4 regions of the Pseudobutyrivibrio ruminis HUN009 genome follow, and region 1 is predicted to be linked to each of the others. Evidence: predicted binding sites of a transcription regulator. Region 1 holds the regulator's gene; each other region holds the start of a gene.
The links. The regulator Rex, encoded in region 1, represses fermentation and respiration genes when NADH is low (regulators of the CRP and FNR family bind a similar motif). The targets are predictions, from matches to a motif close to ATTGTTAANTANTTAACAAT.

Region 2: a site for Rex is predicted at 1,558-1,577, ahead of BO15_RS0100700 (acetyl-CoA C-acetyltransferase). Genes of this name have one in related genera too.
Region 3: a site for Rex is predicted at 1,415-1,434, ahead of pflB (formate C-acetyltransferase). Genes of this name have one in related genera too.
Region 4: a site for Rex is predicted at 967-986, ahead of fucO (lactaldehyde reductase). Genes of this name have one in related genera too.

Annotation. Positions count from the first base shown of each region.
Region 1 covers NZ_JNLH01000001.1:2,050,215-2,052,425, reverse strand. Annotated here, with positions in the region: gene BO15_RS0109255 (hypothetical protein) at 1-675, opposite strand, end outside; gene BO15_RS0109250 (redox-sensing transcriptional repressor Rex) at 686-1,312, opposite strand; gene abc-f (ribosomal protection-like ABC-F family protein) at 1,401-2,211, opposite strand, start outside.
Region 2 covers NZ_JNLH01000001.1:156,514-158,724, forward strand. Annotated here, with positions in the region: gene BO15_RS0100700 (acetyl-CoA C-acetyltransferase) at 94-1,296, opposite strand; gene BO15_RS0100705 (glycoside hydrolase family 127 protein) at 1,678-2,211, opposite strand, start outside.
Region 3 covers NZ_JNLH01000001.1:1,437,679-1,439,889, forward strand. Annotated here, with positions in the region: gene pflB (formate C-acetyltransferase) at 1-1,255, opposite strand, end outside; gene BO15_RS0106565 (exonuclease domain-containing protein) at 1,573-2,211, shown strand, end outside.
Region 4 covers NZ_JNLH01000001.1:43,893-46,103, reverse strand. Annotated here, with positions in the region: gene rhaB (rhamnulokinase) at 1-249, shown strand, start outside; gene BO15_RS0100255 (TetR/AcrR family transcriptional regulator) at 309-860, shown strand; gene fucO (lactaldehyde reductase) at 1,017-2,165, shown strand.

The DNA.
Region 1 (2,211 bases):
AATGTCAGAAAGATCTGTTTTATCACTTTCATCCTGCTTATCTGCAGGTGTTTTTACAGGCTCACCTTTATCATCGATTGTACCAATATAGAAATCCCCATTTTGCATATCAAATAGATTTAGTACCTCCATACCAAATACATCATGCATATATGAGTAAATCTCTTTATTGTTAATCTCGCGGTTATGCTTGCGAATAACGTTTTTCTTGAGCTGAACTCTAACATCCTTAATCCAGTTAGTAATTTCCTCTGCCTCTGTGGAATTAGTACGAAGTTTATCGTAGCAATAATCCATTGTTGCCAACATCAGCTCTCGGTTAACATCATCTGTCTTCTGTGGGAGCTCGCTCAACTCTTCTTCGTTTGATTCGATGCGTTCCTTGCATTCTTCTAAAAGTCTTTTATCATCATCAAGCTTCTTTGAAACCAGATCAGAAGTTCCTTCCATATTGGACATAACCGAAGCCATCAAGTTTTCTTTAACCTTCTTAAGGTCTTTAAGTTCCTTTTTCAGCTCAGCTTCACGTTTCAGTAAGTCATTTTCCTGCTTTTCAAGCTCTTTAACCTGTTCAGGCTTTCCGCCTAATGCAAAAAGTCTATGCCATTTCTGATCCAAAATAAGCATAGGAACCTTGATTTTGGAAATGGCAGTTGTAAAATCCCTGTCCGCCATATACATTCACCTACTTCTGTTGAGTAATGTTATAAGAAAGTTGCATCAAACTATCTGATAAATGAACATTTTCTATAATAACATCAGGAATATCATCTAAATCAACATGAGCAAAGTTCCAAATAGCATGTACGCCTAGTGAAACAAGCTTTAATGCTGTAGATCTCGCGTTTGACTTAGGCAATGTTAAAGCTGCAATTTCCACATCATTATGTTTAATGAATTCTGGAAGCTCATCAAGCATCTGAACAGGAATGTCTCTAACTAATTTGCCTTTAAGCTCAGGATTAACATCAAATAATCCAATAATTTTAAAACCTACACGCTCAAATTTAACATAACCTGCAATAGCCTGGCCCAAGTTACCAGCGCCAATAACGATAACATTATGTGTTTCGTTAACTCCCAAGATATTTCCTATTTCATCATGTAAATATGCAACATTATATCCATAACCCTGCTGACCAAAACCACCAAAGTTGTTAAGATCCTGTCTAATCTGAGATGCTGTAACATGCATTCTCTTACTTAAATCATTTGATGAAATTCTTTCAACACCATCGTCTAAAAGTTCGCCCAAATATCTGTAGTACCTAGGAAGTCTTCTGATGACTGCTTGTGAAATCTGTTTATCCAACCCATATACCTCCTAATTACAATTTTCAATCTTAATTATAAAATCACACAAAAACTATGTCAAGATTTTAACAAAGACTTATACATGCTTAAGATAAACTTAACTCCTCCCACTGAGAATATAAATCTTCCAATTTAGAATCTATTTCATTCTGTTCAGCAGTTAATTCGTTGAGCTTTGCAGAATTTGTCATATTCTCTGGCTTTAAGAATTCGTCTTGAATCTTTGCCTTTTTTTCTTCTAGTTTTTCTATCTCTTCTTCGATTTTTGAGATTTTGTTTTGAAGCTTTCTCTTTTCCGCTTCAATTCTCTTTTGTTCTTTAAAATCAAGCTTTGCAGCTGTAGCGTTAGAGTCTACTACAGATTCCTGGATTGAAGCAACATTTGCTGCAGAGAGTTGTTCCTTCTTGACAATATAATCATCGTAATTGCCAAGATACTTTGTAAGATGACCATCTGAAAGTTCAAGAATCATATTTGCAGTACGGTTAACAAAATATCTATCGTGACTTACATAAAGCAAAGTTCCGTCATATTCGTTAAGTGCTTCCTCAAGCATTTCTTTCGAATCCATATCAAGATGGTTTGTAGGCTCATCAAGGATTAAAAGATTAGACTTAGAAAGCATAAGTTTTGCAAGAGAGACACGTCCTCTCTCGCCACCGGACAGCTCGCTGATGCGTTTAAAAACATCATCTTCTGTGAACATAAAGGCCGCTAATGTATTTCTAACCTGAGTCTCTGTGAGATAAGGATAAGAATCATGTAGCTCACTAAAGATAGTGTTTGACTCTGTAAGCCCCTGCTGCTCCTGGTCATAATATCCTACAGTAACATTTGCACCAAAGCGAATCTCTCCTGATTCAAAATCTGTAAGACCATTGATACATTTAAGAATT
Region 2 (2,211 bases), 1.9 Mb from region 1:
GCGCTCGCCGACTCTGTGAAGTTTTCTCTCACTTAAATTTTTAAAGTATAATGAATAATTAAATATTCAAATGTAGTCTTATTGTCTTAACGATTAGCCTTCGTACTTCTCAACGATAGTAGCGCAACCCATACCGCCACCGATGCAAAGAGTAGCAAGACCCTTCTTGTACTCTGGGTTGTGAATCATATCGTAAAGTAATGTTACAAGAATACGAGCACCTGAAGCTCCTACTGGATGTCCAAGAGCGATAGCACCACCGTTTGGATTGAGCTTGTTAAGATCGAAGCCAAGCTCCTTACCAACTGCTACTGACTGAGCAGCGAATGCTTCGTTTGCTTCGTATACATCAAGATCATCAATTGTAAGACCTGCCTTAGCAAGAGCCTTCTTTGTTGCTGGAACTGGACCAACACCCATGATTTCTGGAGCGCATCCGCCAAGTGCACCAGCTACCCATGTAGCAAGTGGCTTAACACCAAGTTCCTTAGCCTTCTCCTCAGACATAACTACGAGTGCAGCTGCACCATCGTTGATACCTGAAGCATTACCAGCTGTAACAACACCGTTTGGATAAAGAGCCTTAAGCTTAGCAAGACCTTCCATTGTTGTGCCTGGTCTTGGGCCTTCATCTGTATCGAAGATAACTGTTTCTTTCTTCTTCTTGATTTCTACAGGAACGATTTCGTCCTTGAATGCACCAGTTTCGATAGCCTTGCAAGCCTTGTTCTGAGAGTTAACTGCGAACTCATCAAGCTCTTCTCTTGTAAGCTTCCACTGCTCAGCTACGTTATCAGCTGTCTTAATCATGTGGTAATCATTGTATGCATCCCAAAGAGCATCCTTAACCATTGTATCTACTAAAGCACCCTGGCTGTTTGATGGCCATGTCATTCTGTAACCGAAACGACCATTTGGAAGTGCGAATGGAGCAAGTGACATGTTCTCCATACCACCAGCTACAACAACATCAGCGTCACCAGCGATAATCATCTGAGCTGCCTGGTTTACACAGTTAAGACCTGAACCACAAACAACGTTTGTAGTAACAGCTGTTGTCTCGTTTGGAAGACCAGCCTTGATAGCTGCCTGACGAGCAACGTTCTGTCCTAAACCTGCCTGGATAACACATCCCATATATACGTGCTCTACGTCCTCTGGCTTGATTCCAGCTCTCTTAACTGCCTCTTTAATTACGATAGCACCTAAGTCTACTGCTGGAGTGTTGCTAAGTGATCCGCCCATTGTACCAATGGCTGTTCTACATGCGCTAGCAATAACTACTTTTTTTCCCATCTTTTCTTTCTCCTTTGTAGAAATAATTTGTTTTCGGTATTGATAAGTTCTTTCTTTTGTTAAAATTCAACAATTATCAGCTCTTAGAACTGTTAATTTTTTAACGAACCTTTTCAAAAAAAAAGAGCTCATCTCTCTCCGTCGTTGTGAAAATATTAACACAACTCCAATTTCATTTCAATGAGAATTTTTTCATACTTCACTGTGCATATGCTAACTTTCAGAATATTCATCATCAAGTTGCTCAATTCTCACACTCCGCTCGTTAAATAATTATCAAGAAATGGCTTATTTTCGTTAAAAAGGAAACCGCAATTTTAAATCGCGGTTTCCGAATTGTGTCTATGCATGTGAAAATTTATTATAAATTCGAACATGCTATTATTCTCTAATCCATACCTGCATCTCGTTTTCGCCTCTATTTGCCCATGCATAATATGGAATAAACTTAATCTTTGCGTTTTCTTTCTTTATTGTTTCTGTGAAGTAGAGTAAATTACCGTTATCAACTACAAGTCTTTCAGCTTCGCCTTCAATAACCCCTACACCATTCAAAAGCTTTTCGTCGAAATGATATTCGAGCTTTTTGTCAGCAGGCAAACTAATATTATTTAGATTGTCACCATTATCGACTCCTTCGATGCAATAGATGAAAGGGCCACGTCCGATTGCAACCTTGCCATTATTCTCGGATACAAGTGGATTGCAATAATAACGTCTTACAGACATTTTAAACTTTAGAACCATGCTGGCTTTTCCATTAGCTTCCATATCCAGATAATGATAGCCCTGTTCAGCATTTATAGGTACATCTTTTCCATCAACTATAATACACTTTTCATCTGCCCAACTTGGAATTCTAATTCCAAATCTGATTCTATCAGCCCCTGAATTCTTAACAGAGACTTTCACAGT
Region 3 (2,211 bases), 610 kb from region 1:
TAGCAGATACACAGCAGCAGATTGAGTAATCATCGCCCCATGTAACTCTCATAACATCATCGTTCTCATACTGGATAGAAGATGTGTTTACAGAAATCTTTGCAGCGTACTTCTTGAAGTTTTCAGGAAGACGGCTAGAGTACATAACTGTAAGGTTTGGCTCTGGTGAAGGTCCCATGTTTTCAAGTGTGTGAAGGAATCTGTAGCAAGTCTTTGTAACCTGGTGGCGTCCATCAAGACCGATACCACCAACTTCAAGAGTTGCCCAAACTGGGTCACCTGAGAATAACTGGTTGTAAGACTCGATACGTGCAAACTTAACCATACGGCACTTCATTGTAAAGTGATCAATGATTTCCTGTGCCTCAGACTCTGTGATAACACCATTTGCAAGGTCACGTGTCATGTAGATATCAAGGAATGTAGAAACACGGCCTACTGACATAGCAGCGCCGTTCTGAGTCTTGATAGCTGCAAGGTAACCGAAGTATAACCACTGAGCAGCCTCCTTAGCGTTTGCAGCTGGCTTAGAAATATCAAAGCCGTAAGAAGCAGCCATTTCCTTCATGCCCTTAAGAGCATTGATCTGGTCTGTGATTTCCTCGCGAAGCTGGAAGTCATAACGTCTCATACCCTGACGATTTGTGTTTGCAAAGTCAATCTGTTTCTTTTCGATAAGGTAATCGATACCGTAAAGAGCAACTCTTCTGTAATCGCCTACGATACGACCACGGCCGTATGTATCAGGAAGACCTGTAAGAATTTTATTGTGACGAGCTTTCAAAATCTCTGGTGTGTAGATATCGAAAACTCCCTGATTGTGTGTCTTGTGATAAACAGTAAAGATTTCGTGAAGCTTCTCGCTTGGCTCATAACCGTACATTCTGCAAGACTGCTCAGCCATTTTAATACCACCGTATGGCATGAAAGCTCTCTTAAGAGGCTTGTCTGTCTGAAGACCAACGATCTTTTCAAGATCCTTTGTATCCTCTGAGATGTAACCTGGACCATAAGAAGTAAGAGAAGAAACAATTTCTGTCTCCATGTCTAAAACGCCGCCCTTAGCACGCTCAGCTGCCTGAAGTTCCTGAAGCTTACCCCAAAGTGTGTTAGTAGCATCTGTAGGACCTGCTAAGAAAGACTCATCTCCATCATAAGGAGTGTAGTTGTTCTGGATGAAGTCACGTACGTTAACGTTATCTTTCCAAACGCGACCGACGAAACCATTCCATTGTGCGAAATCATGATTTGCCATTGATTTGTTTCCCTTTCTGTTTATAAAAATATAAAAATTTATAGTTCTGTTTGTAAGCTAGGTGGAAGCCTTACAAACGCCGGCTAGTGGGGTTATATTAGCCACAAATCGGACAGTTAGTTGCGTCTAACATTCTAGCCTTTAATAATATACCATAGGAGTGATAAAAAATTCACAATGTACTCAAATAAAAACATTTTTTCGGTGTATTTCTACAAAAACATATTGTACGTAACTAATAATAGATGCCGTTTTGTATAGTAGAGTTTTTTTTGGTACAATGAATTCACATTAATTTACAAAGTTTGGAGATAAATTTGGCTACAAATAATACAAGTACAAAAAACAAAGTAAAAGGGCCTAGTCAGACTGCTCCTGCAGGATACAAAGGCAAGAATCAGGCATTCCTTGATGCGGAATATCTTAGCGCGAGATATAAAAAGAGTTCCATCGAGGATGTTATTTCAGTGGGCGTAATTATTACAAATCCAGCCCATGAGGAGCTTGATAGATTCTACTCAACAGTTCAGCTAAGACCTGGCCATAAATTACCGTCACTTATTACTGAGCTCACAGGTCTTACAAATGAAGATTTAGAGGACGCCCCAGCCTATGAGGACGTTATGACTGAGCTTATCACCCGCATACGAAAGTTCCAGGTTGGAAAAATCTGTGTTTGGGGTGGAGATAAAAACAGTTTTCAAAGGGACTACGAATCTAGAAATCTGGAAAAGCCTCTCAAGAGAAGTGTTGCAAAGTTTATAAGCACTTTTGATAATATTCAAAAAGAAGTCAGCTTGGATGTTACTGGAGGCTTAGATGCTAATCTTTCTCTGGCAGATATGAAAACAATCTGTGGACTTGGCGGTCATGTGGAGCATAACGCACTTGCAGATGCTGAAGATATGCTTAACTGCATCAGAATCATTGAACAGGATAAGATGAAGTACGATGGG
Region 4 (2,211 bases), 2.0 Mb from region 1:
TCACTTGCAATCTGCTACAGAAAGGCCTGCAAAGAGGTTGAGGCTATCACTGGTAAGCACTTTGACACCATTAACGTAGTCGGTGGAGGCTCAAAAGCTGGCTACTTGAATAAACTCACAGCAGAAACCACAGGAAAAAATGTGATAGCTGGCCCATCAGAAGCTACAGCCCTTGGCAACATCGGTGCCCAGATGGTATCTGCTGGTGAAGTGGCTGGGCTTAAGGCGTTTAGAAAGCTATTGGCATAAGTACATATATAATTGTAAAACATCCATCGGTCATTTAAAATGATTGCGGGAGGTTTTTTATGAAATCAGACATCAAATACAAGCTGGCAGAAGCTATGAAAGCCTGCATGAAAACTACATCAGTGGAAAACATCACTGTCAAACAGATAGTGGATGTGTGTGGTGTTTCAAGACAAAGTTTCTATCGCAACTTTATCGACAAATATGACCTGATTAACTGGTATTTTGATTGCCTATTGGAACAATCCTTCAAGGAAATGGGGCAGGGCGAAACTATTCGTGAAGGTCTTATTAAAAAGTTTGCATACATAAAGCAGGAGAGATTATTCTTTACGGCTGGATTTAAGGGAGATGACCAGAACAATCTCAAGGACCATGACTTTATCATGATTTACGAGTTTTATTGTGATTTGATAAGAGAGAAGACTGGTGATAATCTTGATAAACATATGAGAAAGCTGCTGGAAATGTATTGCCAGGCATCTATCTACATGACTGTACAGTGGCTTATGAAAGGTATGAAGGAGTCTGAAGAAGAGCTGGCTGATTTGATGATAGATGCAATGCCAGATATGTTACACAAGCTATTCAAAGAAATAGATTTGGTTTAGAAAGCCTTTATTTTAGCTATTTGTGAATTTTATAAAAATGTTACACATACGTATATCTGTAACTTATATTGACACACTCTATGATGATAAAATATCAATCGTAGGGTGTGTTATTTTTTTAACACAATGTTTGTTACAAAAAAGGAGTGTATTGTTATGGCTAACAGAATTTCTTTAAATCCAACATCTTATCATGGTGCTGGTGCAATCCAGGAAGTAGTAAATGAGATTAAGGCTCATGGCTTCAAGAAAGCATTTGTTGCTTCAGATCCAGATCTTATTAAATTTGGAGTGACAGCTAAGGTTACAGACTTACTTGATGGAGCAGGTATTCCTTATGGTGTATACTCAGATATCAAACCAAATCCAACAATCGAAAATGTAAAGAACGGTGTTGAAGCATTTAAGACTTCTGGTGCAGATTGCATCGTTGCTATCGGTGGCGGATCATCGATGGATACATCAAAGGCAATTGGTATCATTATCACAAATCCAGAGTTTGCAGATGTTCGTTCGCTTGAAGGTGTTGCACCTACAAAGAATCCATGTGTACCTATTATTGCAGTTCCAACAACAGCAGGTACAGCAGCAGAGGTTACAATCAATTACGTTATTACAGACGTTGAAAAGGAAAGAAAGTTTGTATGTGTAGATACAAATGATATGCCAATCGTTGCAGTTGTTGACCCTGATATGATGTCATCTATGCCAAAGGGACTTACAGCCGCTACAGGTATGGATGCTCTTACACATGCAATTGAAGGATATACAACAAAGGCAGCTTGGGAGATGACAGATATGTTCCATCTTGAGGCTATTCGTCTTATTTCAAAGAATCTTCGTGATGCTGTTGAAAATAAAAAGGAAGGCCGCGAGGGTATGGCACTTGGTCAGTACATTGCAGGTATGGGCTTCTCAAATGTTGGTCTTGGAATTGACCATGCAATGGCTCACACACTTTCAGCACACTACGACACACCACACGGTGTAGCATGTGCAATGTTCCTTCCTATTTCTATGGAATTCAACCGCGAGTATACTGGGGAGAGACTTCGCGAGGTTGCTAGAGCTATGGGGGTAGAAGGTGTTGATAACATGACACAGGATGAGTACCGTGACGCAGCTATTGCAGCTGTTAAGAAGCTTTCTGAGGATGTTGGTATTCCAAAGACTCTTGATAAGATTAAGGAAGAGGATTTAGACCAGCTTGCAACAGATGCTCTTAATGATGCTTGCTATCCAGGAAATCCTCGTGAGGCTACAAAGGAGCAGGTAATTGATATGTTCCGTATGCTCATGGCATAAAATATGAATAAATAGTTAAAGATAAGTGTTCTGTGATTATTAGTTT